DNA from 3 places in the Pseudomonas syringae genome. Region 2 is predicted to be linked to each of the others. Evidence: predicted binding sites of a transcription regulator. Region 2 holds the regulator's gene; each other region holds the start of a gene.
What was found. The regulator sigma-54, encoded in region 2, starts transcription at its own class of promoters, with help from an activator protein. The targets are predictions, from matches to a motif close to ANTGGCATNNANNTTGCTNT.
Positions count from the first base shown of each region.

Region 1: the regulator sigma-54 is predicted to act here: its motif matches at 7,486-7,505, upstream of I9H07_RS09170 (CmpA/NrtA family ABC transporter substrate-binding protein).
Region 3: the regulator sigma-54 is predicted to act here: its motif matches at 5,118-5,137, upstream of flgB (flagellar basal body rod protein FlgB).

Region 1 is NZ_CP066265.1:2,047,404-2,057,375, reverse strand. It holds gene dacB (D-alanyl-D-alanine carboxypeptidase/D-alanyl-D-alanine endopeptidase) at 1-492, shown strand, start outside; gene I9H07_RS09190 (sensor domain-containing diguanylate cyclase) at 631-3,015, opposite strand; gene rlmKL (bifunctional 23S rRNA (guanine(2069)-N(7))-methyltransferase RlmK/23S rRNA (guanine(2445)-N(2))-methyltransferase RlmL) at 3,163-5,415, opposite strand; gene rmf (ribosome modulation factor) at 6,002-6,217, shown strand; gene I9H07_RS09175 (quinone-dependent dihydroorotate dehydrogenase) at 6,356-7,387, opposite strand; gene I9H07_RS09170 (CmpA/NrtA family ABC transporter substrate-binding protein) at 7,635-8,846, shown strand; gene I9H07_RS09165 (ANTAR domain-containing response regulator) at 8,861-9,436, shown strand; gene I9H07_RS09160 (glycoside hydrolase family 68 protein) at 9,493-9,972, opposite strand, start outside.
Region 2 is NZ_CP066265.1:883,809-893,780, forward strand. It holds gene tldD (metalloprotease TldD) at 1-172, shown strand, start outside; gene yjgA (ribosome biogenesis factor YjgA) at 221-742, opposite strand; gene pmbA (metalloprotease PmbA) at 850-2,196, shown strand; gene I9H07_RS04020 (tetratricopeptide repeat protein) at 2,499-2,960, shown strand; gene I9H07_RS04025 (superoxide dismutase) at 2,962-3,573, shown strand; gene I9H07_RS04030 (HPr family phosphocarrier protein) at 3,768-4,040, opposite strand; gene rapZ (RNase adapter RapZ) at 4,057-4,914, opposite strand; gene ptsN (PTS IIA-like nitrogen regulatory protein PtsN) at 4,917-5,381, opposite strand; gene hpf (ribosome hibernation-promoting factor, HPF/YfiA family) at 5,393-5,701, opposite strand; gene I9H07_RS04050 (RNA polymerase factor sigma-54) at 5,777-7,270, opposite strand; gene lptB (LPS export ABC transporter ATP-binding protein) at 7,455-8,180, opposite strand; gene lptA (lipopolysaccharide transport periplasmic protein LptA) at 8,181-8,729, opposite strand; gene lptC (LPS export ABC transporter periplasmic protein LptC) at 8,716-9,288, opposite strand; gene I9H07_RS04070 (KdsC family phosphatase) at 9,297-9,821, opposite strand; gene I9H07_RS04075 (KpsF/GutQ family sugar-phosphate isomerase) at 9,836-9,972, opposite strand, start outside.
Region 3 is NZ_CP066265.1:1,630,569-1,640,540, reverse strand. It holds gene flgG (flagellar basal-body rod protein FlgG) at 45-833, opposite strand; gene I9H07_RS07475 (flagellar basal body rod protein FlgF) at 880-1,620, opposite strand; gene I9H07_RS07470 (hypothetical protein) at 1,903-2,094, shown strand; gene flgE (flagellar hook protein FlgE) at 2,154-3,491, opposite strand; gene flgD (flagellar hook assembly protein FlgD) at 3,517-4,206, opposite strand; gene flgC (flagellar basal body rod protein FlgC) at 4,222-4,662, opposite strand; gene flgB (flagellar basal body rod protein FlgB) at 4,666-5,073, opposite strand; gene I9H07_RS07445 (hypothetical protein) at 5,367-6,137, shown strand; gene I9H07_RS07440 (LysR substrate-binding domain-containing protein) at 6,196-7,104, opposite strand; gene I9H07_RS07435 (DMT family transporter) at 7,198-8,157, shown strand; gene I9H07_RS07430 (DUF1348 family protein) at 8,238-8,711, opposite strand; gene cynS (cyanase) at 8,722-9,189, opposite strand; gene cynR (transcriptional regulator CynR) at 9,263-9,972, shown strand, end outside.

The DNA of each region.
Region 1 (9,972 bases), 1.2 Mb from region 2:
AGCCTGGGCGAAGAGTTTCGCAACGAAGCCGACGGCGACGACGGCAAAGCGGCGCAACGGGTAATCCGTCAGTGGCTGGCGAAAAAAGGTATCACTGCGCCACATCTGGTCATGGAAAACGGTTCCGGGCTGTCCCGCGCAGAACGCGTCAGCGCCCGTGAGATGGCGGTTATCCTGCAAGCCGCATGGCGTAGCCCGTATGCCGCCGAATTCATGAGTTCCATGCCTCTGGCCGGGCTCGACGGGACGATGCGCAAACGCCTCAAGCGCACGCCACTGCTGGGCGAGGCCCATATCAAGACAGGCACGTTGAACACCGTACGCGCCATCGCCGGATTCAGCCGCGACAACAACGGCAACACCTGGGCGGTAGTGGCCATTCTCAACGATCCACGCCCTTTCGGCGCATCGTCAATTCTGGACGAAGTACTGATCGATCTGTACCGCCAGCCCAAACTGGCCAGCACCACGGTGTCGATCCAGCAGCAGTAACATCGTAGCCACCGAAGAGGCCCGCGTTGCAGCGGGCATCTTGGTTTCACATCAGCCTGTTTCAAACACATCAGTTGCAAACGCGACTCAGATCATTCCGCCAGACAGGCGCGTCGCGTCCCAGACAAGCGCGTCGCGTCAAGGCTGCTCCGGCTCAACCCGATCCCGACCGCCCTGCTTCGCTGCGTAGACGCCCGAGTCGGCGCGCAGCAACATGGCATCGATGCCTTCACCTGCCCGCCTGCTCGCAACCCCGAAGCTGGCCGTCACCACATGATCGACTCCTTCGATAACCTGACTGCGCAACGCCTCGCGCAAACTCAACGCCAGTTGATAGGCCTGTGTGCCACGCGTGCCCGGGCACACCACCATGAACTCTTCGCCACCCAGACGGCAGAACACGTCGTCACTGCGTAGTCGCTGGCTGATCTTTTCCGAAATGGACCTGAGCACCTGATCGCCTGCGGCGTGCCCGAAGCGGTCATTGATGCGTTTGAAGTGATCGACGTCGAGCATGATGATCGAAAGGTCACCACCGTGCCGGTCGATCCTTTTCAGCTCGGCCTGCATGCGGTCCTGAAAAAAGCGCCGGTTGTAGGCACCGGTCAGTACGTCGGTGACCGAAAGCGCTCGCAACTCCTGCTCGACGCGCTTGAGGTCGGTGATATCAGATACAAATCCGTGCCACAGCACGCTGCCATCGGCCAGCCGCTCCGGCGTAGAGGCAGCGCTAAGCCAGCGCAGCCCCTTGCGCGGCAACTCGACCCGGTATTCCTGGCTCCAGGCTGTCAGGTGCTTCGCACTGGAAAGAATCGAGGTTTTGATCCGTGTCAGATCGGCGGGGTGAATGCGCCGCATCAAGGCCTCGGCGTCGCCAAACAACTGTGCCTCATCCAATTCGAACAGCTCGCACATACCCGCACTGGCATACCTGAAACGGGCGCTGCCATCGGCAGACAGGTGGTACTGATAGATACCGCCGGGCACCTGCGAGCCGAGTTTTTTAAGCAATTGCCCCTGTTCGGCCAGGGCCTGGTTGACGCGCTTGTGTTCGGTGACGTCGATGCACACGGCAAGATAGCCGGTCCACAGCCCCTGATCGTCACGCACTGCAGTGACCAGCATATCCACGACCAGAGTACTGCCGTCACTGCGCTGCAGCGTCCATTCCTGCGACGGATGAGTGCCGTCCTGTACAGCGTCGAGAAACATCAGCTGGGACGCGCTGATCGGCTTCCCGCGCTGCCGGCTCAGGCTGCTCGCGCGGGCCTCCAGCTCAGCGGACTGATAGAGGTCCATGAGACGGAACTTGCCCAGTATTTCTTCCTGAGGATAACCCAGCATCTTCTGCGCGCCGACGTTGAACATGTTGATCACCCCGTCCAGATCAGTAGCGATGATCGCCACCTCGGTCGCGGCGTCGAGCACGTTGCGCAACTGCCCGTGCGCGGCACGCAACTGCAATTCACGCTGGCGCAGCTCACGGGTGCGTTGCGCAACACGCTGCAAGGCTCGCTGACGCTGACTGATCAGGGTGTAGAGCAACGCGCTGAGCATCAGGCTCAGCAGACCGCCAAGCCACATCACCCGGCCCGGCATCATGATCTGATTGCTGAGATTGAAAATCTGCGTCGGGCGGACTTCAATCAGGTAATCCCTGTCGCCCAGGCTCAGCAAGCTGCTGGCGTACAGCCGATTGCGGATGGCGGCAACCGGCGACTCGTAAATCGGCTCGGGCTTTGCTGGCGAGCTGAGGTCCTGCATGGTCACCGCGAGGCTGTCCTGCTCAGCGGTCCCCACAGTCATCAATTGCGCCAGGCTGATAACGGCCGTCACATACCCGTTCAGCTCAGCAGGCGTCCGGGTGGCCGAGAACACCGGCGCCACCAGCAAGATACCGTAGGCGTCGGGCGGGTCCAGCAGGCGAATACGAGGCGTGGCGACAATACGCTTGAGCAGGCGCGCGCGTTCCAGAGCGGAACGGCGCACCTGCTCAGAGGAAATATCAAACCCGAGTGGCGACGGCGTTTTGCTGACGGTTTGCAGGAAGCGCACCGGAAAATACTCAGTGCGCGCACCGGCCGTTTTCAACGCGCCTTTTTCGTCCATCTCGCGTATGGCGTAGTCCGTTATGCCGTCCTTGCGCGCCTGCTCCTCAAAAGCTGCCCGCTCGGCACTGGTGACCCGAGGGGTCCAGGCATACGCCTGGGTTCCCAAAAGCAACGGTGCGACGAAGCCGTCGAATTCCGACTGATCAACCTGCCTTGAATAGATAAAGAAGCGGCTCAGCGTATCCAGCCGGGTGACCTGCCGGTCCAGACGCTCTTGTAGACGGCTGAAGCGCTCCGCTGCGAGCATGTCGAAACGCTGGCGTACCTGACGCTGATACAGCTCGTTGTCCGCCAGCGCCAACATAACAGTCAGCGCCACGCCGATCAGAAAAGCCAGAACCGCTATCAGCCATGCAGCGCGCTGACCATTGATAAAACTCAGAATTCTGAGCCTGAAACGTTTAGCGGTCATAGACAGAAACTCATGACGCCAACGAACTGGAGCGTCAAGCTGGCTATTGATCTTTTATAGCTACTCGCCAGTAGTTTGCCTAGTGGGCGATGAACAAACCTGTACAAAGTTGCTGCACGTCAGCTCACCGCCCCAGGCTTTACAGGCTCAAGCCCGCGCCATTATTTTCCAGGCGCGGTGGATCTTGCCGTTGCGGGCGAAGTCCGGGTCGATGGTCTGGGCGGTGATGTCTTCGACCGCGTAGCGCTGGCTCAGATTTTCATCGAGCACGAACTTGCGGAAGTTGTTGGAGAAATACAGCACGCCGCCCGGCGCCAGGCGCGCCATTGCCAGGTCGATCAGCTCGACCTGATCACGCTGCACGTCGAAAATGCCTTCCATGCGCTTGGAGTTGGAGAACGTCGGCGGATCAATGAAGATCAGCTCGTACTCGTCACGATTGGCCTGCAGCCAGGCCATCACGTCGCCCTGCTCCAGACGGTTCTTGTCGGAAAAACCGTTCAGCGACAGGTTGCGTCGCGCCCAGTCAAGATAGGTCCGTGACAGGTCGACGCTGGTGGTGCTGCGCGCACCGCCCTTGGCGGCATGCACACTGGCCGTTGCCGTGTAGGCAAACAGGTTCAGGAAGCGCTTGCCCGCCGCCTCACGCTGGATACGCATGCGCATCGGGCGGTGATCGAGGAACAGGCCGGTGTCCAGGTAGTCGGTCAGGTTGACCAGCAACTTGACGCCGCCTTCGCTGACTTCCAGAAACTGACCCTGAGCACTCTGGCGCTCGTACTGTTTGGTGCCGCTCTGGCGCTCGCGACGCTTGATCACCACGCGACTCTTGTCGATGTTTAGCGCCTGCGGAATGGCTGCCAGCGCGTCGAACAGGCGAGCCGAAGCCTTTTCCGGGTCGATGGTCTTGGGCGCGGCGTATTCCTGAACGTGAACCCAGTCGTGATACAGATCGATTGCCAGTGAGTACTCAGGCATGTCGGCGTCGTACACGCGGTAGCAATCGATGCCCTCGCGGCGCACCCACTTGCCCATCAGCTTGAGGTTCTTCTGCAGACGGTTGGCAAACATCTGCCCGCCTTCGCTCAGGCGAGCCTGCTCGACCACCACCGGTTCCGGCTTGATCGGGTTGCCATTCTTGTTGAGCTTTCTTTCGACAACTTCGACTTCGACCGGGTTGTCACGCTCGACCTGACGCTGTTCCGGGGTGCGACGCTCGCCGGTGACGAACTGGTCGGGCGTCACCTTGATCAGCAACAACTTGCACGGCAAGGCGCCGTTCCAGAAGGAATACTGTTTGTGGCTGCGAATACCCATGCGCTTGCCCAGATCAGGCGCGCCGGTGAACACCGCAGCTTCCCAGTTCAGGCAGGCCTGACGCAGGCGCTCGCCCAGATTCTGGTAGAGATACAGCAAACTGGCTTCATCACCCAGACGCTCGCCGTACGGAGGGTTGCAGATCACCAGACCTTTCTGGTTCTGATCCGGACGCGGCTCGAACGTTGCAACTTCGCCCTGATAGACCTTGATCCAGTCGCTCAGGCCAGCGCGCTCGATGTTGTTGCGGCCAGGCTGGATCAGACGCGGATCGGCTTCGTAACCGCGAATCCACGAAGGGGTTTTGGCCAGCCCGGCCTCGGCGCGTGCCAGCGCTTCGTCGTGCAGCTTGCGCCACAGGGCCGGAACGTGACCGAGCCAGGCAGAGAAACCCCAGCGCTCGCGCTTGATATTGGGCGCGATGTCGGCGGCGATCATGCCGGCCTCGACCAGGAATGTACCGACACCACACATCGGGTCAGCCAGCGCGCCGCCCTCGGCAGCAATACGCGGCCAGCCGGCTCTGATCAGGATCGCTGCGGCAAGGTTTTCCTTGAGCGGCGCAGCCCCCTGCTGCAGACGATAGCCGCGCTGGTGCAGGCTGTGACCGGAAAGGTCCAGCGACAGGATGGCTTCGCCACGGTCCAGACGCAGGTGCACACGCAGGTCCGGGTTGATCTTGTCGACGGAGGGACGTTCGCCTTCGGGCGTGCGCAGCTTGTCGACGATCGCGTCCTTGACCTTCAATGCACCAAAGTGGGTGTTGTCGATACCCGAGCCATGACCGCTGAATTCCACCGCGATGGTGCCTTCCGATTCGAGATGGTCGTGCCATTCGACATCGAGTACGCCGTGGTACAGGTCTTCGGCGTCCTTCATCGGGAACCGCTTGAGCACCAGCAGCACGCGGTTGGCCAGACGCGACCACAGGCACAAGCGATAAGCGGTCTCCATGTCGGCCGAGCCGCGAATGGCCGAGGTGTGCTCGCGGGTCTCTTGCAGGCCAAGCGCAGTGGCTTCCTCTGCAAGCAGGCCTTCAAGGCCCTTTGGGCAAGTGAGGAAAAGTTCGTAGCGATCCGACATGTGTATTCCAGGGCCTGAGCCGTCTGCGGCGGGCAACGCATTGCCCTGCCAGATTTGAACAGGCGTCTTTCGTGGAGAACGCCTGCGTGGCACTTGATGTGTGCCGGTCCACCGCATGATCCTGTCATGTCATTGCGGCAGTTAAGCTGCACATTAAAACAGATATCGAGGCCTGCAATGTTGGCAATAAAGATGCTGCCGAAAAGCCCGACTCGAAAAGTCACATTTTATCGGCCGATCAGTGACCCTTCGTCGCTTGTGTGGGCAAGGCAAACAGCCACCATTTGAGGTTGATAAGCGATCTCAATTCGTCCGCAAACCCGCGTCTGAAGGGGGCTGCGTAAAAAATCAGTGTTGACGCACCCCAACGCTTATTGCTGGACAGACCAGAATGTGACGTGCTTATGACAAAACGATCATTCACACCGCCCTGCGCTTTGGTTAGAAATCAACACAGGTCATCACTGCAACGGTGATGGCATCAAGGCCCGCCACGCCGGCAGCGGGCACCAACGGCAGAACATTCTGCCCGACCTCATCACGGGGTCTCAGGGATATTACAGTCAACAGACGAGGGCATTACCCTATGAGAAGACTTAAGCGTGATCCGTTGGAAAGAGCATTTTTACGCGGATATCAATACGGCGTTCATGGTAAATCCCGTGAGCTTTGCCCTTTTACTCTACCGTCAGTACGCCAGGCATGGATCAATGGCTGGCGCGAAGGACGCGGCGACAACTGGGACGGTATGACCGGCACTGCGGGCATCCACAGACTCAACGAACTTCACGCGGTCGGATGAGGCGATTCATAGACATTCAGGCCTCGACGGGCCGTCAACATGATTGACTGATTCACACCTGTACCATGCACGCCCGACCCGGGCGGCGGGCCAACGCCCAGGGGCTCTCTCGAAGAGCCCCTTTTTTCGGGTCCTGATTCAGCCTGCGGTGCGTGGCATTGCCGCGATGGCGTCCACCGACTGGCGAATCAGCGCCGGGCCTTTATAGATGAAACCAGAGTAGATCTGCACGAGACTGGCACCGGCTGCGATCTTCTCGGCCGCATGCCGGCCTTCGGTAATCCCGCCCGCCGCGATGATCGGCATGCGCCCGCCCAGCTCGCCAGCCAGCACCTTGACGATATGCGTGCTTTTTTCGCGAACCGGCGCGCCTGACAAACCGCCTGCCTGATCAGCATGCGGCAAGCCTTCGACGCCCTGACGGCTCAGCGTGGTGTTGGTGGCAATGACCGCATCCATCCCCGATTCGATCAGCGCAGCAGCGACCAGCACGGTTTCTTCATCGGTCATGTCCGGGGCAATCTTGATCGCCAACGGCACACGCTTGCCATGCAGTTGCGTGAGTTCCTGCTGACGCAGGCTCAGGGCCTGGAGCAGTTGCTTGAGCGAATCGCCGAATTGCAGACTGCGCAGACCCGCTGTATTGGGTGAACTGATGTTGATGGTGACATAGCTGGCGTGGGCGTAAACCTTGTCCAGGCAGATCAGGTAATCATCCACTGCACGTTCGACCGGCGTGTCGAAGTTCTTGCCGATGTTGATACCCAGAATGCCGCGGTATTTGGCCGCCTGGACCCTGGACACCAGATGATCGACACCCAGGTTGTTGAAGCCCATACGATTGATGATCGCCTCGGCATGCGGCAGGCGAAAGAGACGCGGCTTGGGATTGCCCGGCTGCGGACGCGGCGTCACGGTGCCGATCTCGACAAAGCCGAAACCCAGTTGTGCAAAACCGTCGATGGCCGCGCCGTTCTTGTCCAGACCGGCCGCCAGCCCCACAGGGTTAGGGAATTCCAGGCCCATGACGCTGACCGGCAGATTCGCCGGAGACTTGCTCAGCAGACCGTTGAGCCCCAGCCGCCCGCCTGCACCGATCAGGTCCAGCGAAAGGTCATGCGAGGTTTCCGGGGAAAGTTTGAACAGTAACTGGCGGGCCAGGTTATACATGGCGGGATGGGCTCGTGAGCAGCTGAATTCAGGGTGGCGATTATAGCCGTGTGCGGGCGGCTCAAGCGAGGTGCGCGATAAACTTCCTGCCACATGACGCTGGCATATGCCTTGCTTGGATCGGTTATCGGGCACGTACTCCAACGAAGGAACCGTGCATGGACAATGGCGTCGCTTCAGCCCCTTGCACTGGCATCGGGTCGAACGGCGCCTTTTTTCTGGATGGGCTTTTTATGAAGTGCTCGCTATGACTGAACCAACCAGCAACGCCCTGGACTGGGTAGCCGGCAGCGACGCGCCGGAAATCAACAGCCTGGACGTCGGCTTCATGGCGTTGACTGACTGCGCGCCGCTCGTGGTCGCCGCGACGCAGGGCTTTGCCCAGCCTTACGGGCTGAGCCTCAACCTCAAGCGCCAGACCTCATGGGCCGGGCTGCGCGACAGGCTGGTCAGCGGGCAGCTGCACGCAGCACACAGCCTGTATGGCCTGATCTACGCCGTGGAACTGGGCATCAGCGGCGGCCCGGCGACCGACATGGCGATCCTGATGGGCCTCAATCAGAACGGTCAGTGCATCAACCTGTCCAGCGAATTGCAGCAAGCGGGCGTGATCACGCCTGAGGCACTGGACAAACGCGCGCACCAAAACGGTTCGCAACTGACCTTCGCGCAGACTTTTCCCACCGGCAATCACGCCATGTGGCTGTATTACTGGCTCGCCAGCCAGGGCATTCATCCGCTCGACGATGTGAACAGTGTGGTGGTGCCGCCCACCCAGATGGCGCAGCACCTGCAAGCCGGGCGCATCGACGGGTTCTGTGTCGGTGAGCCGTGGGGTGCCAGCGCAGTACAGCAGCAGCTGGGTTTCACCATGGCCACCAGCCAGGCGATCTGGCCCGACCACCCAGGCAAGGTGCTCGGCTGCACGCGCGAATTCGTCGAGCAGAACCCCAATACCGCCAGAGCGCTGATCATGGCGGTACTTGAAGCCAGCCGCTTCATCGAGCAGAACCCGCACAACCTGTGCAGCACGGCGCAATTGCTCAGCGGCACAGAGTATCTGGACGCGCCGCTGGACTGCATCGAACCGCGCCTGCTCGGCCATTACAGTGACGGGCTTGGCAACCACTGGCAGGACCCGCATGCGGTCCGGTTCCACAATCAGGGCCAGGTCAATTACCCGTGGCTGTCCGATGGCATGTGGTTCATGACCCAGTTCCGACGCTGGGGGCTGTTGCGCGAAGACCCGGACTACCTGGCAGTCGCCAGCCGCGTCCAGCAACTGGACCTGTACCGTCAGGCAGCCGACGCGCTGGGCATCAGTGTTCCGGCTGCCCACCTGCGCAGCAGTCAGCTGATCGACGGCAAGGTCTGGGATGGCAGTGATCCGGCTGGCTATGCACGCAGCTTCAAACTTCACTCGCTGGCCGATCCCGCGCCTGCACTGGCCAGTCGTTGACGGAGGACGTGAGCATGCTGCGTATTCTGCTGATCAATGACACACCCCGAAAAGTCGGTCGCCTCAAATCCGCACTGACCGAGGCCGGGTTCGAGGTGATCGATGAGTCGGGGCTGATCATCGACCTGCCCGCCCGCGTTGAGGCGGTGCGCCCGGATGTCATCCTGATCGACACCGAATCCCCCGGCCGCGACGTGATGGAACAGGTGGTGCTGGTCAGCCGCGACCAGCCGCGGCCGATTGTGATGTTTACCGACGAGCACGATCCGGGAGTGATGCGTCAGGCGATCAAATCCGGGGTCAGCGCTTACATTGTCGAAGGCATTCAGGCGCAACGGCTGCAACCGATTCTCGACGTGGCCATGGCCCGCTTCGAAAGCGATCAGTCGCTGCGGGCGCAACTGCATGCCCGCGATCAGCAACTGGCCGAGCGCAAGCGCATCGAACTGGCCAAGGGGCTGCTGATGAAGATGAAGGCGTGCAACGAGGAGGAGGCCTACACCCTGATGCGCCGCCAGGCGATGAGTCGCCAGCAGAAGCTGATTCAGGTGGCCGAACAGATTATTGCGATGAGCGAGCTATTGGGCTGACCGCACGCAGAACGCCTGCACAGGCAGGCGTTCTCGCTTCGCAGGGCTAAGTTCTGTCAGCTCAGCGTCACGTCCTTCATGGCAGGAATGTAGCCGTAATCATATTCCTCCTGCACGAACGAGCGATCGCCTTTCAGCAGGATTCTCACGGTCGGCGCTTCGGTCCCGCCGATACGATAATCCTCGCCTTCGGTGGGCACGCTGTCGATGAACGACGTTACCAGTCCGTTCGGCATGACACAGTGGGAATACGTCTGGAACGGCTGCTCGGGCGGATTGCCAAGCACCAGACCAGAGGCGTTCATGGGCCGGTAAGGACCGAACAGATGCTCGCCGACAAAACCATAGACACCATCCGGCCCGGTCACGCCATCGGCGTAGGTAAACTTGTGGCTGATGGTGAACAAATAATATTTACCGTCCTGGAAGACATAGTGCGGACGTTCGGTCTGATCGTTAACGCCCACCGCAGTCACCAGCGGTGGAAGTATTTCCCATTCTTCACCCGTCAGGTCTTTCGCCACCGCCAGGCCGAT
Region 2 (9,972 bases):
CTTGATCGGCAACGGGCCGGAAGCAATGAGCAGGGTTTCGATGGTGGGTAACGATCTGTCGCTGGACAGCGGCGTCGGTACGTGCGGAAAAGACGGCCAGTCGCTGCCGGTCGGTGTGGGTCAGCCTACGCTGAAAATCGACGCGATTACGGTTGGCGGTACAGGTAGCTGAATGTGAGTCGGGGCTGGCCGCTTGCTGCGGCCCACCCCGAGGTCGACATCAACGCAGACCGCGTTGAAGTTCGTCCAGCTCACGGATGTATTTGAAGATTTTGCGGCTGGTGGCCGGCGGTTTGTTGCGTGCAACTTCGTGTTGCGCCTGACGAATCAACGAACGCAGTTGCTGACGGTCGGCATCGGGGTATTCGATAACGAATTTCTCGAGGTCGGCGTCATCACCGGCGATCAGGCGATCACGCCAGCGTTCCAGATTGTGGAAACGTTCATTGTACTGGCGAGTGGAGGCATCGAGTTGGTCGAGCAACACCAGAATGGCTTCCTGGTCCTGATCGCGCATCAGCTTGCCAATGAACAGAATATGCCGCTTTCGCGCAATGTTGGCCGTGTGCTTGGGCGCTTCGGCCAGGGCCTTGCGCAAAGCGTCGGTCAACGGCAGCTTGGCCAGCACATCGGCTTTGAGTGTTGTCAGTCGTTCACCGAGGTCAACCAGCGCATGCAGCTCGCGTTTGACCTGAGTTTTGCTTTTCTCCCCGTCAAGGGAGTCGTCGTAAGAATCAACCATGGGGGCAGTCCGCAAAGAAACGCCGCCATGATAACCAGTCGTGGGCCGCTTGTCCGGCCCGGTCGGTATTCGGCCTGTGCTGAAAGAAGAATTTGATGGAGAAAGTCATGAGTGCAACCCAAAGCGTCGGCCCACAGGCCTTGCCCGAATTGCAGGAACAAGTCGAGCAGATCATCGCCGAAGCGAGGCGTCAGGGTGCCAGCGCCTGTGAAGTGGCGGTGTCGGTGGACCAAGGGCTGTCGACATCGGTCCGCCAGCGTGAAGTCGAAACCGTCGAGTTCAATCGTGACCAGGGTTTTGGTATTACGTTGTACGTTGGGCAGCGCAAAGGCTCGGCCAGCACGTCTGCGACCGGCGCCGATGCCATTCGCGAAACCGTAGCCGCCGCCCTGGCGATTGCCGAACACACCTCCGAAGATGAAAGCTCCGGGCTGGCCGACGCTGCGCTGATGGCCAAGGAGGTCATGGATTTTGACCTTTATCACACTTGGGACATCACGCCCGAGCAGGCCATCGAGAAAGCGTTGATCTGCGAAGCGGCAGCGTTCGAGGCCGACAGCCGGATCAAGAACGCCGACGGCACCACCCTCAATACCCATCAGGGCTGCCGCGTATACGGCAACAGCAATGGGTTCATCGGCGGCTATGCGTCGACCCGGCATAGCCTGAGTTGCGTGATGATTGCCGAAGGCGAAGGCCAGATGCAGCGCGACTACTGGTATGACGTCAACCGCAAGGGCCAGTTGCTGGCCGATGCCGAGAGCATTGGCCGCAAGGCCGCGCAACGGGCGGCGAGCCGCCTGGGCGCGCGGCCTGTGCCTACCTGTGAAGTGCCGGTGCTGTTTGCCGCTGAACTGGCGGGTGGCTTGTTCGGCAGTTTTCTCGGCGCTATCTCTGGCGGCAACCTGTATCGCAAGTCGTCATTTCTCGAGGGCTCTCTTGGCCAGCGACTGTTCCCGGAGTGGATGACCATCGATGAGCGTCCACACCTGAGGCACGCCATGGGCAGTTCCGCGTTCGACAGCGATGGCCTGGCGACGTATGCCAAACCCTTCGTGGACAAAGGCGATCTGGTGTCCTACGTGCTGAGCACCTATTCCGGCCGCAAGCTGGGCATGCCAAGCACCGCCAATGCGGGCGGCGTTCATAACCTGTTCGTTACTCATGGTTCCGAAGATCAGGATGCGCTGATCCGGCGCATGGGCCGTGGTTTGCTGGTCACTGAGTTGATGGGCAGCGGCCTGAACATGGTCACCGGTGATTACTCGCGTGGCGCAGCGGGCTTCTGGGTCGAGAACGGCGAGATTCAGTTTCCGGTTCAGGAAGTGACTATTGCCGGGAACATGCGCGACATGTTCAAACAGATCGTCGCCGTGGGCAGCGATCTCGAACTGCGCAGCAACATCCGCACCGGCTCGGTACTGATCGAGCGCATGATGGTGGCGGGGAGCTGATTAGCCTGCATCGCTACCGCTGCATACCTGACTGACTCGCATGCCAATGCTCCGGCGTTGGCATGCGCTTCCTGTCACGCCGCATCACCTGTCCTTACCGTGCCACACTCCCCAGTTTCTGCACGATCGATAGCTCATGAAGCCTCGCTTCATTGTCTTCTCAGAACCCCCTCGCAAAAGTCCATCTCATCAACATGCTTGTGTTGAGTCAAAATCTCATTTAATAATGAATATCATTTGAGGGTGAAATGTGACCGCCGGGATCACCTGGTCCGGCCAGCCTGCGCCTCTGGGGGTATGTCATGCAGCATTGGAAACGCACCATTGAACAGGCCAACCGCTGTTTCAGTCTGGGTGAGTGGGTTGAAGCCCGTGAGCTGTACCTCCAGGCGCTGGCCCTGGCACAAGTGCTTTTCGAGCGTTGGCCAGACGTCGATGAAGCCGTTGCGGCGTGTGTGATTTCCCATCACAACCTGGCGGACCTGCACCTCAGCCTGGGGCAGCCAGAAGAAAGCGCCGAATACCTGTGCGCAATCCATCAGCACCTGTTGCAGACCATGCAGAGCCAGCGGCTGACGCCCGCTCTGCGCGAAGCGGCCCTGCGCCACAGCAGCAAGACCTACGCCGAGCTACTGAGCTTTATCAGCGAGCATGGCGAATACCCGCGCACCCATCGACTGCTGAACAGCAGCAGTGAGCACACGCGCTCATCGCTGCAGCGCCATTCAGCGACTCATTCCGGACTTTTTTACGGAGCACACTGAAATGTCTCATACCTTGCCAGCACTGCCGTACGCCTACGATGCACTAGAGCCGCACATTGATGCGCAGACCATGGAAATCCACTACACCAAGCATCACCAGACCTATATCACCAACCTCAATGCGGCGGTCGACGGCACTGAATTCGCCGACTGGTCGGTTGAAAAACTCGTCGCCAGCGTCAAGCAACTGCCTGAAAACCTGCGCCCGGCGGTGATCAATCAAGGTGGAGGTCATGCCAACCATTCGCTGTTCTGGGAAGTCATGGTGCCCGGCGGTGGCGGCTTGCCACAAGGCGCGATCGCCGCTGCAATAGACGAGCAATTGGGTGGCTTTGACAGCTTCAAGGAGGCCTTTACCAAAGCCGCACTGACGCGTTTTGGCAGTGGATGGGCCTGGCTGAGCGTGACCCCTGACAAAAAACTGGTAGTCGAAAGCAGCGGCAATCAGGACAGCCCGCTGATGAATGGCAACACACCCATTCTGGGGCTGGACGTGTGGGAACATGCCTACTACCTGCGCTACCAGAACCGCCGTCCCGAATACATCAACGCGTTCTACAACGTGATCAACTGGCAGGAAGTAGCCCGACGCTATCAGGCTGCTCTGGCCTGATCCCTCGACACCCGCCAAGGGCGCCTATGCGTTCTGAACGACTCTCGATCAATAAAGTGCGGTTGCTGCGCAGGGGAGCAGGAACCGTGCTGCTGTTGGCAGGTATGGTGTTGCTGGCAGGGCGGGGGATGAGTTGGCTTCAGGTGCATTGCTTGTGATGGGTGTGACACGCCGAGACGTGTGAGGTCGAGGGCTTATTCGCCCTCGTCAAACCTGTTATTGATCAGTTCTACCAAGCCATCAAGGGCTTCATGCTCGAATTCACCTTCGGTGTGCAGATGAATCTCGGTGCCTTTGCCCGCAGCCAGCATCATCACAGCCATGATGCTCTTGCCATCGACCATGCTTTCCGGCGTGCGGCCGACGCGGATCTGGCAGGGAAACTTGCCGGCAACGCCTACGAACTTGGCGGCGGCGCGGGCGTGCAAACCCAGTTTGTTGATGATGGTGATTTGACGAGCGGGCATCGCAGTGTAAATCCTTTCAGCTAAGGTCGCGGTGGCGGACCTGAACGTTCTTGAGTGATTGTTGCAATACCTGACCCAGGCGTTCTGTCAGGTAGACGGAGCGATGGTGCCCCCCAGTGCAACCGATGGCAATGGTAACGTAAGAACGGTTGCTGGCTGCGAATCGAGGCAGCCATTTGTTCAGATAGGCGAAGATGTCCTGAAACATTTCTTCAACGTCGGGCTGCACGGACAGATAATCGATAACAGGCTGTTCGAGACCTGAATGATCGCGCAATTCAGGCTTCCAGTACGGGTTGGGCAGGCAGCGCACATCAAAGACCAGATCGGCATCAACGGGCATGCCACGCTTGAAGCCGAACGACTCGAGCAGAAAGGCAGTACCAGGCTCGGGCTTGTTGAGCAGGCGCAGTTTCAGTGCATCGCGCAACTGGTAGAGGTTCAGGTGGGTGGTGTTGATCTTCAGGTCGGCCAGATCGATGATCGGGCCCAGTAATGTAGTCTCGTCGCGTATCGCCTCGGCCAGCGAGCGATCTGCCGTGCTCAAGGGGTGGCGACGTCGGGTTTCCGAGAAGCGTTTGAGCAGGGTGGCTTCGTCGGCATCCAGATACAGCACGTCGCACTGGATATTGCGTGAGCGCACTTCATCGAGCATCTGCGGAAAACGGGTCAGATGGCTTGGCAGATTGCGTGCGTCGATCGAAACCGCCAACAGTGGCTCTGCCAGCTCGGTGTTGATCAGTGCGCGTTCGGCCAGTTCCGGCAGCAGACCGGCAGGAAGGTTGTCGACACAATAGAAGCCGTTGTCTTCCAGTACATCCAGCGCGGTACTTTTGCCCGAACCGGAGCGGCCGCTGACGATGATCATGCGCATTGTCAAAGACCTTTTTGTGCGTCCAGCACCACGTTATACAGCGCTTCGTCGCTTGCCGCGTTGCGCAGGCTCTTGCGCACGTCGGCCTTGTCGAGCATGCCGGCAATCTGGCTAAGCAGCTCCAGGTGATCGTCGGTCGCCTTCTGCGGGACCAGCAAGACAAACAGCAAGTCCACGGGCGCACCGTCGATGGCGTCGAAATCTACCGGAGCATCAAGGTGAATCACTGCACTGACGGGCTCGCCACAGGAGGCCAGGCGGCAGTGAGGAATGGCGATGCCGTTGCCGAAACCGGTCGATCCCAGTTTTTCACGGGCAACCAGGCTTTCGAACACAGTGCCCGAATCCATTCCCGGCACTTCGCGGCCGATCAGGTTGGCAATCTGTTCAAGTACACGTTTCTTGCTGCCGCCCGGCATGTTCACGAGTGAACGGCCGGGGGTCAGGATATTTTCAAATCGGATCATTTAAATGGGCGTTAGCGAGCGGCCGCACCTTTGAGGATGCTTTGCTGCTTTTCCTTATGCTTGAGCAATTGTCTGTCGAGCTTGTCAGTGAGCAGGTCGATTGCAGCGTACATGTCGTCATGTTCAGCATTGGCAACCACCTCCCCTCCGTGGATGTGCAGCGTGGCTTCGATCTTCTGCTTGAGCTTCTCGACCGCCATCGTGACCTGCACGTTTGTAATCTTGTCAAAGTGCCCCTCCAGCTTCTTGAGCTTGAGCTCAACATATTCACGAAGGGGCTTGGTCACTTCCAGTTGGTGTCCACTGATGTTGACTTGCATACAGCTTTCTCCTTTGCCAATGCATAAAGAGACAGGCGTGACGCCTGCCACTGGAACGCTGTGGCTCGGCCTGCATCACATCAATCGCTTGCGCTCACTGGAAGGCGCTATCCCGAGTGATTCGCGGTACTTGGCGACTGTGCGACGGGCTACTTGAATGCCTTGTGCCTCCAGTAAACCAGCGATCTTGCTATCACTCAACGGCTTTTTCTGATTTTCCGCCGCAACCAGTTTTTTGATGATTGCGCGAATTGCCGTGGACGAGCATTCGCCGCCCTCGGAGGTGCTTACGTGGCTTGAAAAGAAGTATTTCAGCTCGTAAATACCCCGTGGGGTGTGCATGAATTTCTGGGTCGTGACGCGGGAAATGGTCGACTCGTGCATGCCTACCGCCTCGGCGATATCGTGCAGCACCAGCGGTTTCATGGCCTCGTCGCCGTATTCGAGAAAACCGCGTTGGTGTTCGACGATCTGGGTGGCGACCTTCATCAGGGTTTCGTTGCGGCTTTGCAGGCTCTTGATGAACCAGCGAGCCTCCTGCAACTGGTTGCGCATGAAGGTGTTGTCTGCGCTGGTGTCGGCGCGACGGACAAACCCGGCATATTGGGGGTTTACGCGCAGGCGGGGCACCGATTCCTGATTCAGCTCGACCAGCCAGCGTTCGTTGTCCTTGCGCACGATCACGTCAGGAATAACGTATTCGGCTTCTGTGGATTCGATTTGCGAGCCGGGACGCGGGTTGAGGCTCTGAACCAGTTCTATGACCTGGCGCAGTTCGTCTTCCTTGATTTTCATGCGCCGCATCAACTGGCCGTAATCGCGGCTGCCCAGCAGATCGATGTAATCGGTGACCAGCCGTTGTGCTTCCGCCAGCCAGGGCGTTTTCGCGGGCAGCTGGCGTAATTGCAGAAGCAGGCACTCGCTCAGCGTGCGCGCACCGATGCCGGCAGGTTCGAACTGCTGGATGCGGTGCAGTACGGCTTCGATTTCGTCGAGTTCGATGTCCAGCTCAGGGTCGAAGGATTCAAGAATCTCTTCGAGTGTTTCGTCCAGATAGCCCTGGTTGTTGATGCAGTCGATCAGCGTCACTGCAACCAGGCGATCCTTGTCGGACATCGGCGCTACGTTCAGTTGCCACAGCAGATGGCTCTGCAGGCTTTCGCCCACCGAGGTACGGGTAGTGAAATCCCACTCATCGTCATCGCTGCTCGGCAGGCTGCTGGCGCTGGTCTGGTAAACGTCTTCCCAGGCCGTGTCGACGGGCAGCTCGTTTGGAATGCGCTCGCCCCATTCGCCGTCTTCCAGGTTGTCCACCGTGGGTGCGGCTTCCTGATAGGTTGGTTCCTGAACGTCGGGGTTGGGCTTTTGTTCGATGTTGTCGGCAAGCGGGTCGGAGTTATCGAAATCGTCGCCTTCTTCCTGCCGTTCAAGCATAGGGTTGGACTCCAGCGCCTCCTGAATCTCCTGCTGGAGATCCAGAGTGGACAACTGAAGTAAGCGGATTGCCTGTTGCAGCTGCGGTGTCATCGTCAGCTGCTGGCCCATTCTCAAGACTAGCGATGGTTTCATGGCAGGGGCTAAACACCTTATTCGCTGACGCACGTGCGCCATCTACTACAGGCGCCGGGGCGCCATCATTAAGCAAATTATATGCCTGAAACCTGTGGCTTTGCCTAGAGCGTTATGACAAATAAAATCCTGTCAATACGCTGCACGGGCATCAATCAGCCGGGGACGTGCCAAAGGCGGTCGATCAGAGACGGAACTCGTGGCCGAGGTACACTTCTTTCACCAGCTGATTTGCCAGAATGGTTTCAGAGTCGCCTTCTGCGATCAGCTGTCCATCGTTGACGATGTAAGCGGTTTCACAGATGTCCAGGGTTTCACGGACGTTGTGATCGGTGATCAGCACGCCGATGCCCTTGGCTTTCAGGTGGTGGATAATCTGTTTGATGTCGCCCACCGAGATCGGGTCGACGCCTGCGAACGGTTCATCCAGCAGGATGAATTTCGGCGAAGTGGCCAGGGCACGGGCAATTTCCACGCGGCGACGTTCGCCACCTGACAGGCTCATGCCCAGGTTGTCGCGAATGTGCGTGATGTGGAACTCCTGCAAGAGGCTTTCAAGCTCCTTGCGGCGTGCTCCAGCATCGAGTTCCTTGCGGGTCTCGAGAATCGCCATGATGTTGTCGGACACCGACAGCTTGCGGAAGATGGAGGCTTCCTGCGGCAGGTAACCGATACCGGCACGTGCACGGCCGTGCATGGGCTGGTGGCTGACATCCAGGTCGTCAATCAGCACGCGGCCCTGATCCGCCTGGACCAGGCCCACGATCATGTAGAAGCAGGTGGTCTTGCCGGCGCCGTTGGGGCCCAGCAAGCCGACGATCTGCCCGCTTTCGATGGAGATGCTCACATCGCGCACGACCTGTCGGCTCTTGTAGCTTTTAGCCAGATGCTGGGCTCTGAGCGTTGCCATTTACGGGGCCTTCTGCGGTTGATCGGTTTTCTTCTTCGGCTGGATGACCATGTCGATACGCGGACGTGGCGTAGTCAACTTGGTACCACCATTGGCCCGGCCGGCGCTGACGACCTGTCTGACCGTGTCGTAGACGATTTTCTCGCCTTCCGACGTGTTGCCGTCGTTGATGACCTTGGCTTTGTCGATCAGGACAATGCGGTCCTGGCCGGCGTAGTACTGGATCGTGACGGCATAGGCCTGCACGATCGGCTTGTCCGGGGCAGGTTTTTGCTCGTAGTAAGCCAGATTGCCGACAGACGTGAAGACATCGACTTCACCCTGGGCGTTACGGGTAATCGTCACGGTGTTGCCGGTGACCTTCATTGAGCCTTGCGTGATAACCACGTTGCCCCTGTAGGTTGCAACGCCTTTCTTGTCATCGAGCTGAGCATCGTCAGACTGGATGTGGATAGGCTGATCACGGTCGGTTGGCAGGGACCAGGCGCTCGCGCTTCCCAGTGCTGCGCCCAGGCCGAGCAATAAAGGAAGAGTTTTAACGAGCCTCATACTGTCCTCTTACGTTGGATAGCAGGTCCATCCTGCTGTCTTTCAAATACGCTTTCATTCCCTTGGCCGTAGTGACACCGCCCGCGCCGTCGATTCTAACGTCTTGGTCGGTCTCCGCATATTGCTTCTGCGGGAATACGGTCATGCGACTGCTGGTGATAATCGTCGTGCGTTGCTTTTCATCGGTGCGTTCAACGCGAACGGAGTCCATCAACTCGACCTGGTCGCCTGCGGAGGACACTTCGCCTCGTTTACTCTGAACATGCCAGGGAAACTCGCCGCCGCGATACATGTTCAGATCGGGCGTGGTCAGCAGGCTTACATCAGAGGTCTTCACGTGTTCCACCTTGTCGGCGGTCATGTCGTATTGAAGTGTGCCGTCTGGCAGGTACTGAACACTGCGCGTATTGATCGCATAGTAGTCGATGGCGGTGTCGTTAACCGCCCCGTCAGGCCTGTCCATGAAACTTTCCGGGCTGACATTCCAGTAGCCGACGGCCGCCAGCAGCACCGCCAGTACCCCGAGAAGCAGAAACTTCCGAATTTTTTTAGTGAACATAATGGCTTCTATAAATAAGCGGAGTGGGCCGCTTCAAGGTTGCCTTGCGCACTCAGAATCAGTTCGCAGAATTCGCGTGCCGCACCTTCGCCGCCTCGCGCCGTTGTTATTCCGTGTGCATGCTCGCGTACAAAACTTGCCGCATTGGCAACGGCCATGCCCAGGCCGACACGCCGAATGACCGGCAAGTCTGGCAGATCGTCACCCAGATAGGCGACGTGTTCGTAATCAAGTTTCAACTCTGCCAGTAATTGGTCCAGTACGACCAGTTTATCTTCGCGGCCTTGAAAAAGATGTGCGATGCCCAGGCTCTTCGCCCGGCGCTCGACGATCGCGGTCTTGCGACCACTGATGATGGCGGTGGTCACACCCGAGGCTATCAGCATCTTTATGCCTTGCCCGTCGAGGGTGTTGAACGTCTTGATCTCGCTGCCGTCTTCCATGAAATACAGACGGCCGTCAGTCAGTACGCCGTCGACATCGAAGACTGCCAGTTTGATGGCCTTGCCGCGCTGCATGAGTTCCGGGTTCATCGCTTTGGTTTCCATTACATGACGCCTGCACGCAGGAGATCCTGCAGATTGAACGCACCCACCGGCCGATCATCCTGATCCACGACAACCAGCGCACCGATTTTGTTGTCTTCCATGATTTTCAGCGCTTCGGCCGCCAGCATCTCTGCAT
Region 3 (9,972 bases), 750 kb from region 2:
CAAGGCGCCCCTTCGGATTGAGCAGTTTTGCCAGCATCAGTGCCTTACAGATTCTGAGTCAGGTTTTGCAGCATCTGGTCAGCGGTCGAGATCACTTTGGAGTTCATCTCGTAAGCGCGCTGGGTGGTGATCATGTTGACCAGTTCTTCAACCGTGCTGACGTTGGAGTTTTCCAGGGTGTTCTGCAGGGTCGGACCCAGGCCGTTGAGGCCCGGCGTACCGATCTGCGGCGCGCCGCTCGAACCGGTTTCCAAGTACAGGTTGCCGCCGATGGCCTGCAGGCCGGCCGGGTTGATGAAGTCGGCGGTCTGGATGTTGCCGATGATCTGCGGCGTGGCGGTTGCACCGGCCAGCGTGACCGACACCGTACCGTCCTGACCGACCGTGAAGGTCTGCGCGGCCTGCGGCACGACAATCGCAGGCTCCAGGGCATAACCGTTGGCGGTCACGATCTGGCCGTTGGCGTCCAGGTGAAACGTACCGTCGCGGCTGTAGGCAATGGTGCCGTCCGGCTGGGTGACCTGAAAGAAACCACGACCGTTGACCGCAAGGTCCAGTGGGTTGTTGGTGGTCTGCAGGCTACCGGCCGTGAAGTTCTTCTGCGTGCCGACGATACGCACACCGGTACCCAGTTGCAGGCCGGAAGGCAGTTCGCTGTCCTGGGTGGACTGAGCACCTGGCTGACGCTTGATCTGATACAGCAAGTCCTGAAACTCGGCACGATCACTCTTGAAACCTGTGGTCGAAACGTTCGCCAGGTTGTTGGAGATGGTGGTCAGGTTGGTGTCCTGAGCGGCAAGGCCGGTTTTGGCGACGTATAGTGCAGGAAGCATGTGTGTTCTCCTCAAGCGCCGGTTTGTCGGCGCAAGCTGTCATTGATTAGCCAAGTTGCAAGACGCGAGCCATCGACTGATCGTCTTCTTCGGCGGTCTTCATCATCTTGACGTGCAATTCGAATTGACGGGACAAAGCCAGCACCGAGGTCATTTCCTCGACCGCATTGACGTTGCTCGCCTGCAGAAAGCCGGACTCGACCTGAACGGTGGCATCTGCATCGGCAGGCCGGCCGGTCTTGGTGTGGATCAGGCCGTCAGGGCCTTTTTCCATGGTCTTCAGGTCAGGCTTGACCAGCTTGATGCGGTCGACCTGCGCCATTACCTGCGGGCTCTCACCCAGCGAACGAATACTGATCGTGCCGTCGGCACCGATCTCGATCTGCTGCTGCGGCGGCACGGCAATCGGACCACCGTTGCCCATTACCGGCAAACCACTGCCGTCGCGCAACACGCCCAGGGCATCGATGTTCATGCCGGAACTGCGGGTGTAGGCTTCGCCGCCATCGGCGGTCTGCACCGCGATCCAGCCATCACCCTTGACGGCGATGTCCAGTTCACGACCGGTCTGCACCATGGCGCCGGCGGAAAAGTCAGTCCCGGGACGTTCGCTCATGGCGTAGGCACGCGAGGGCATGACTTCACCGTACACCGGCATCGAGCGGGCCTGTTCGAGGTCCCGCATGAAACCGTTGGTCGAAACGTTTGCCAGGTTGTTGGCGTGAGCCTTCTGCGCAATCGCGTTTTCAGATGCACCGCTCATGGCGACGTAAAGCAACTTGTCCACAGTCTTCCTCCTCCGACAGACGCTTGCCGCCTGTAGCTGTTCTGAAAGGGTTAAAGCAATTTTTGAACCAACTTGTCAGGCTCGATACAAATGCTTGATTCGCCAGTAAAAACAGACGTCGGCGGTTTGGTTTTCGGCAAAGTGCCAGCCAATAGCGGCGGCGGACTGCCGCCCTGCCCGCTTGGCGGCCGGCGCAACGCCAAAAAAACTTCGCAGGTGCGCGCAGACAATCTGATCGACAGTGATAATCTGGCCAACATCAGAGTCTTATCGGTAACCGCCATGTCTTTTCACGGGTGCATCGTCGGCATCGCGGCAGCCAGCCTGACCACCTTCGCACTGCTCGCCCAGGCCGCTCCCGCGCATTACTACAAATGGCAGGGCGACAGCCGGATTGTCTGCGCTCAGACCAGCCCGGGGCCAGGCTGGAAACGCTTGAAAGGCCACTTCATCAAGGCCGACTGCTCGATTTGATCACCCATAAAAAAACCCCTGTCTCAGGGGTTTTTTTACCATTTACCCAACGACGCTTATTACGTCATCTGAATAGTGGTCTGCATGATGGTGCTCTGTGTAGAGATGGTCTTGGCGTTAGCCTGATAGTTGCTTTGCGCCTTGATCAGGTTGACCAGCTCAAGCGTCAGATCGACGTTGGACTCTTCCAGTGCCTGACCTGTGACGTAACCCAACGTACCCGACTGCGGAGTGCCAGTGCCCGGAATGCCCGAGGAAAAGGTTTCGCGCCAGTTGGTCCCGCCAGCAGGCGCAAGGCCTTGCACGTTGGCAAAGGACGTCAGGGAAACCTGACCGATGACTTTGGACTGACCATTGGTGTAGGACGCGAACAGGTTACCCGATGAATCGACGCTCATGTCCTTGATCTGACCTGCTGCATAACCATTCTGCGCTTGCGCCGAACGGCCTGTGGCCGAAGCGGTTTGCGTCGAAGCCTTCATGTCCAGCTGGATGCCCGAAGCAACACCCGCGGCGCCGTTGGGACCCCAGGTGGCAGTGGTACCGGTACCCGTTTGAATAGCCGGTACCCAGTTTACAACCTTGAAGGTGCCGTCGGCATTGACCGCCAGGTTAGCGCTTGGCGAAGGTGAAGTCGGCGTCGTAGCGGTATTGATGATCAGCGAGCCCGAAGAATCGAAAGTCAGATTGTTTGCATCCGGAACCGTGCTGGTCGGATCACTGATATTGCGCCCGTCAATCAGCGAGTACATGGTCCAGCTATTAGTGCCCGTCTTGGCAAAGTAGCTTTCCATGCGGTGCTCGTTGCCTTGCGAGTCAAAAACGGTGGTGCTGTAAGTATCGTTATAGGTCTTGGAATTGGTCGCATCGAACGGCGTGACAGTCGGAACTGCCGATGTCGAGTTCAGGTTGGCCGTGTTGGTGATGATGCTGGTCGGACTCGCCAACTGGTTGGAGCTGTCAACTCGCAGATCACCGGAAGCGCCGACCATGACGGTGCCGTTTGCATCAACGTTGTAGCCTTGCAGGTTCATGCCCGAACTGTTGACGACATAGCCGTCCTTGTCAGTATGGAAAGCGCCGGCACGGGTATACAACGATTCACCGTTGTTGTTGAGCATGAAGAAACCATTGCCGTTGATGGCCAGGTCAAGTGCATTGCCCGTGCCTGTGCTCAGGCTGCCCTGGGAAAACTGCTGGGAAACCGCAGCCGTGGTGACACCACTGCCGACACCCGTGCCACCCGATGTACCGCGAATCGATTGTGCGTACTGGTCAGCGAATTCGATGCGCGAACTTTTGAAGCCAGTGGTCGCCACGTTGGCAATGTTGTTGCCGGTAACGTCGAGACTTTTGTTTGCAGCATAGAGCCCACTAAGGCCGATATTGAAAGACATGTTTCACTCCTGCGCCGTAGCGGCTCTACAATCCGATGGTTTGAACTTTGGACAGGGCAACACTGCCGCTGGCCAGGTTAAGCATTGTTTCTGCGCCATTGACACCCAGCGTGACGCTATTGACTGTGGCGGGCAGGTAAGTCGAAAACTGGGTGTTCTTGCCGTCAACCGCGCCTTCCGCCTTGAAGCTGTAAGTACCCGATGGCAGCGCGGTGCCGCTTGAATCCGTACCGTCCCAGGCGAAGTTGGTCGTGCCGGCGGTCTGGGCCCCCAGATCGACACTGTCGACCAGGTTCGATTGTGCGTCGTATACCTTGACCGTTGTCGCCGAGGTTGCAGCCGGAACCACGATCGAACCGGTCAGGCCCTTGGTGGTATCGACCGAGGTGCTGCTCGCATCAATGATCACTGAACGACCCACCAGCGATGATGCTTGCAAGGCCTGGGACGACTGGTAACTGGTTGCAATGGTGTCAACCGTCTTCGTCAGGTTCTGCATGCTTTCGAGGCTGCTGAACTGCGCCAGTTGCGCCACGAACTGGGTGTTGTCCTGCGGGTCCAGAGGGTTCTGGTTCTTCATCTGCGTGACGAGCAGTTGCAGAAACGAATCCTTGCCCAGCGTGCCTGTGGAGTTCGTGGTTGTCGGCGTAGGGTTTTGCAGCGTGTTCAAAAATGTCGATGAAACGCTGTTTGCTGTGGTGCTATCAACGGCCATAACGTTCGCCTTCTATCACTGACCGAGGGTCAGAACCTTCTGCATCATGGATTTAGCGGTGTTCATGATTTCAGCGTTGGTCTGGAAGGACCGGCTGGCGGAAATCATGTCGGCCATTTCTTCCACGACATTGACGTTGGGGTAATAGACATACCCGTCCTTGTCAGCGGAAGGATGATTGGGCTCGTAGCGCGCTTCGAGGTTGGAACTGTCTTCGATGATGCCGTTGACCTGCACACCCTGCCCCGCTTCACCCCGATCCTGGAACAACGAACCGCCTGTGGACTGCTGATCCTGCATCACGGTGGCAAACACCGGATGACGTGCGCGGTAGGTCTGGTCCATGCTCGAAGACACGGTCTCGGCGTTGGCGATGTTACTGGCCGTGGTGTTCAGACGCGTGGTCTGGGCACTCATGGCGCTACCGGCAATGTTGAACACATTGGCTAGTGACATGGATTATTCTCCGCGAAGGGCTGCAACCAGCCCTTTGAACTTGCTGTTGAGCAATGTGAAGCTGGCCTGGAAGCCCATGGCGTTCTCGGTGTAACTGGCCGTCTCGACCTGCGAATCAACGGTGTTCTGGTCCAGCGAAGGCTGCGACGGCGTGCGGTACATCAGCGTGCCGTCGTCATTGCCCATGCCCTCGGCTTCGATATGACGACTGTTGGTCTTGTTCAGCGCGAAATGACCGTTCTGGGTCTTCTCGGTTTCGGCAGCCAGCACCGAAGAAAACTCCAGATCACGCGCCTTGAAGTTCGGGGTGTCGGCGTTGGAAATGTTGTTGGCCAACACCTCTGCCCGCTGAGCCCGGAAGTTGAGGGCCTTTTCATGTATGCCTAGCGCTTTATCGAAGCTGATGCTCATTTCGGGAAACCTTTGCCGGTTGACCTGATTCTGTTGTTACTGACAAAGCAATCGGCGTGCCATGTTGTAAAACCCAATGATTGCAAGGGTCGCAGACGGCGCAGAGGCGGCAATGCCAGAAAAGCGGCAAGGCATTTCCGCTGTGGAGGGGCAAAGCGGCAAGGTGGGTGCCGTTTTTTTGCCAGTAGGGGGGTGTAGTTTTGGTGAATCGTCTTGTATTTGCGCTACAGGATCGTGGTAATGACCGATACACTCAGGCGCACAAGGAATAGGAATTAGAAAGGAGCTTCATCTTGGTCGACTCAATAGGCAAGAACAGTAACCCGAGCATTAACACTGCAAAAGCCGTGGCCTCCCCCACCACCTCACCCCTCACCCGCGATCCCTCTGCCACCTCAAACGAAAAACTGGCTTCAGGCAAACTTTCTTCTCTTTCTGTGCAACTCAGCGAAAGCGCAACGCGTGCGGCGTCCAGAGATGCGAGCCTTGGTCGTACAGCGTTGAGTGAAAAAAACAGTCAGCTGACAGAGCGACTGGTAGGAAGCAGCTACGACGCCAATAAAGCCAGGCACGATGCAGAGGTCCCCCAAAGCAACGATCCTGATCGCCTGGAACGCGCGAAAAACGCGACTGAATTCGTTAATGGCAGCGGAAATAACCCGTTTTCCGGCATGTCCCGAGACCAGCTTTCACTCATCGCCTATGACGAAAGCGGCGACTTTACAGTCAACGAGAAAAAGTCAGCCTGGCTGGAATCCTATCGCCAGGAGAGGATATGGCGCCAGCAAGTTGTAGCCGAAGGAAGCGCTGAATACAGTGCGACCGGCAAGCTGACTGATTTTTACACATCGGTTCTCGATCACTACAAAGAGCTGCCAGCCATCGAGCAGTCGCAATACCCTTCCAGCTATGAAACCAGACTTCAGGGCTGGATTGATCAAGACTTCAACTACAAAACGCACACCTCTGAAGGTGACGCTGATGCCAAGAGCCTTCTGGATAAAATCCTCGATCCTGACAGCGCGGTATTTACCGGACAAGGCACTGCCGGCACTGAATCCTGAACGTCTCTTTTTTGTGCCCCATCAACAACTGCCTGAGTCAAGCAACGAATCCAGTGGGTCAGCGCTCCATAACCAACTGCTCCCGGAGCCAATCCAGCAACATACGGACTTCAACCCGATTGTCGTCGTGACTCTTTTTATAAACTGAAATGGCGTCAGGCAACGGAACACGTTCTGCACAGCACTGCACCAACGCGCCCTCTTCAATAAGTTTTGACGCAGTTCGACGCCATCCCAATGCAACGCCATGCCCCTCCACTGCCGCCTGAAGCATAAGCGGATAGCTATCAAACACCGCACCTTGAGGATAATCCGCCCTGGTACTTCCAAACATCTGCGACCAGTCATCCCACGTCATGAATTCATGGGGCGTGGAGCGGTAGTGCAGCAGTTTGTGCAGGCGAAGCTCTTTGAGGCTCAGCAAACTGCCAGGCGCGAGATAGTCGGAGCGGCACACGGGAAAGACTTCATCGGCAGCGGTAAAAACCAGCGTGTGGCAACCACTGGCGCGTCCGGTGGTTTGCAAAGCCACATCGAAGTAGCCGCTGAATTCGGCGATGGGTCGCGTCGAGGTCACAACTTGAACCTCGACCCCAGAGTGTTGATCAAGGAAGGTGGATAGGCGTGGCATCATCCAGTAAAAGGCTTCGCATAGCTGGCAAAGCAGAACAACACGATGTTTGCGCCGTGATGTTCGAAGCGCCACAGCAGCATCACTGATGTTCAGCAACGCTGCACTTATCACCCCTCCTAACTCCCGCCCTTCCTCCGTCAAAAACACAGCCCGATTTCGGCGAATAAACAGCTTCAGACCGAGATCCTCCTCCAGACCCCGGATTTGCCGGCTGACGGCAGCCTGGGTGATGTGCAACTCGTCAGCAGCCTTCGAGAAACTTTCCAGCCGGGCAGCGGCTTCGAAAGGCAGCAGGCTGGCCAGAGGAGGCAGTGTTGTCCTGAGTTTATTCATAATCAGCTGTTATGTATCCCGAACCGAGAACTCGTTTGTAGCACATGCGCGACGGTGTGCAGTATGGGCGCAAGATCTATCGGAATTCAGCTAATGGTCACTGCCCGCTCCAACATCATCGCCGGATCGATGCTCGTCATTGTCGCAACACTGGCCTGGGCTCTGAACTTCATAGCGCCGTACGTCACTGGTACCTACAGTATTTACGACCTGACGATTATCAGGTTTCTGATCGCGGGCGCGTTGGGTGCATCAGGCGTAATCCTGTACAGCGCCCAACGGCGATCATTGCCCCGCTCTCAGCAGCTTCTCGCCGCAGGCCTTGGCGCCATCGGGTATTTAGGGTACGGCAGCTGTATCGCTGCAGGCGTCCTGTTCGGAGGCCCTGTTCTCACCGCCGCCTTGGTCGGACTGGTACCTGTCTTGCTCGCCCTGCTCGGCAATGCGAAAGAAAAGACGGTTCAATGGCGCAAGCTTGCATTGCCACTGACGTTGATCGTGGTCGGCCTTGTACTTTCAAATATCAGCAGTATGAATACTCCGCATATCGGAAAAACATCCTGGCTGACGGGCCTGTTTTTTTCGGTCTCGGCAGTGACGCTGTGGATCGCCTTCAGCCTGCTCAATCAAAGCGCCATGAAGACACTTCCCCGCGGTGCGACAGGTATCTGGACAGCGCTGATGATGGCGGGCGCAGGAACAGGCAGCGTGTGCCTGATACCGGTTGTACAGGCGCTTGGCCTCTTTAAACTTCCGAGCATCGGCTTCAGTGTCGAACTGGCAGGACATCTTTATTTATGGGGCCTGATAATCGCAGTCTTGTCTTCGGTGATCGGAGCGTGGGCGTGGAACTCAGCAACAAGACGGCTGCCGATGGTGCTTTCCGGTCAGTTGATTTCACTGGAGTGCCTGTTCGCAGCCGCACTCGGCTTTCTCTTTGAAGGCAGGTTACCAACACTCACTGAAGCATCAGGTCTTATCGCATTGCTCACAGGCGCAGGCATTGCGGTTCACCGCATTCTCAGCGCTGCTGGTGAGTCTGCAAGTGCCTGAAAACAGGATACCCACAAACTGAAGCCTGATACGCAGTCGCTGAAACGGGCGAATCCTCGCTCGCCCGGACCGCACTTCACTCAGAGGCCAAGCTCACTCAAACCAGGATGTTCATCCGGCCGCCGCCCCAACGGCCAATGGTATTTGCGCTCGGATTCTGCAATCGGCAAATCGTTGATGCAGGCAAAACGCCGTTGCATGAGGCCGTTTGCAGCGAACTCCCAGTTCTCATTGCCATACGAGCGGAACCAGTTGCCGGAGTCGTCATGCCATTCGTAGGCATAACGCACGGCAATGCGGTTATCAGTGAATGCCCAAAGCTCCTTGATCAGCCGGTAATCAAGCTCCTTGCGCCATTTGCGCTCCAGAAACGCCTGAGCCTCAGCACGGCCATTGACGAACTCGCTGCGGTTACGCCAGTAGGTGTCTTCGGTGTAGGCCAGCGCAACTTTCGCCGCGTCGCGGGAGTTCCAGCCATCCTCCGCGCCACGGACTTTCTGGATGGCGGTCTCCAGGGTAAAGGGTGGAAATGGCGGTCTTCCTTTATCACTCATCTCAGCGTCCTCAGAACGGTTTATAGGGCAGGAATTTTCCATTGAGGGTGATCACGGCTCGCTCGCCCCCTTCCGGATCCTCGACTTTCTTGATATCGAGCTTGAAGTTGATGGCGCTGATGATGCCGTCGCCGAACTGCTCATGCACCAGTGCCTTCAGGGTTGTGCCGTAGACCTGAACCATTTCGTGGAAGCGATAGATCGTCGGATCACTGGAGACGTCTTCGGCATTGCCGCGCAACGGGATGGTTTGCAGTTCGGCGACCGCGTTCCTGTCCAGCCCGAGACGCTCGGCGACCACCTCGGCCACCGCTTCCGGCAAAGGGTGCTGGCCGAGTAGCGCAGCGGTGACATAGACCACGCTCAACCCGGTACCTTCTGCAAGCCCGGCCCAGGTAAGGTTCTTTGCGGTCTTGGCCTGTAGCACACGCTCAGTCAGATTCTGACGCGGCGCTCTGGAAATATTGCTGTGCGGCATAGGTAACCCTCCGGAATGAATTCACGTCAATCACAGGATCGGCAACTATCACCATAAGATCCAAGACTGATTTATGATCATCGCCATAATCCTGACTTATGGTGATGCCGTGCTGTTACGCCATATACGCTATTTGCTGGCAGTCGCCGACCATGGCAACTTCACCCGGGCGGCCGAGGCGCTGCATGTCTCCCAACCGGCGTTGTCGCAGCAGATCAGGCAACTGGAAAGCAGCCTGGGTGTGCAACTGTTCGACCGCACCCGCCGCAGTGTCGTGCCGACCGATGCCGGTCGCGTGTATCTGGACCATGCGCGTCGCTGCCTGCTTGAGCTGGATGCAGGCAAGCGTGCGCTCAACGATGTCAGCGATCTGTCACGCGGACAACTGCGCCTCGGGGTAACGCCAACCTTCAGTGAATACCTGATAGCACCCTTGATCGACCGCTTCAGCGCGCTGTATCCCGGTGTGGCAATCATCCTCACAGAGCTGCCTCTGGAGCAGATTACCGAGGCACTAATCAGTGATGCGCTCGATCTGGCCATAGGGTTTGCCGGCAGTCATGCCGTCGAAATAGACAGCCAGCCTCTGTTCGATGAACAACTGTGCCTGGTCATGGCCAGGCCTGGTCCCGACAAGCAGGCCGCGCTGACACTTGAGGATCTGCAAACACTTCGCTTTGCCTTGCTGGCGCCCGGATTCGCCACTCGCCAGTTGCTGGATGCATGGTGTCAGATGCAGAACTTCAAGCCGATCGTTGGCCTGGAAGCCAACTCGATTGCCAT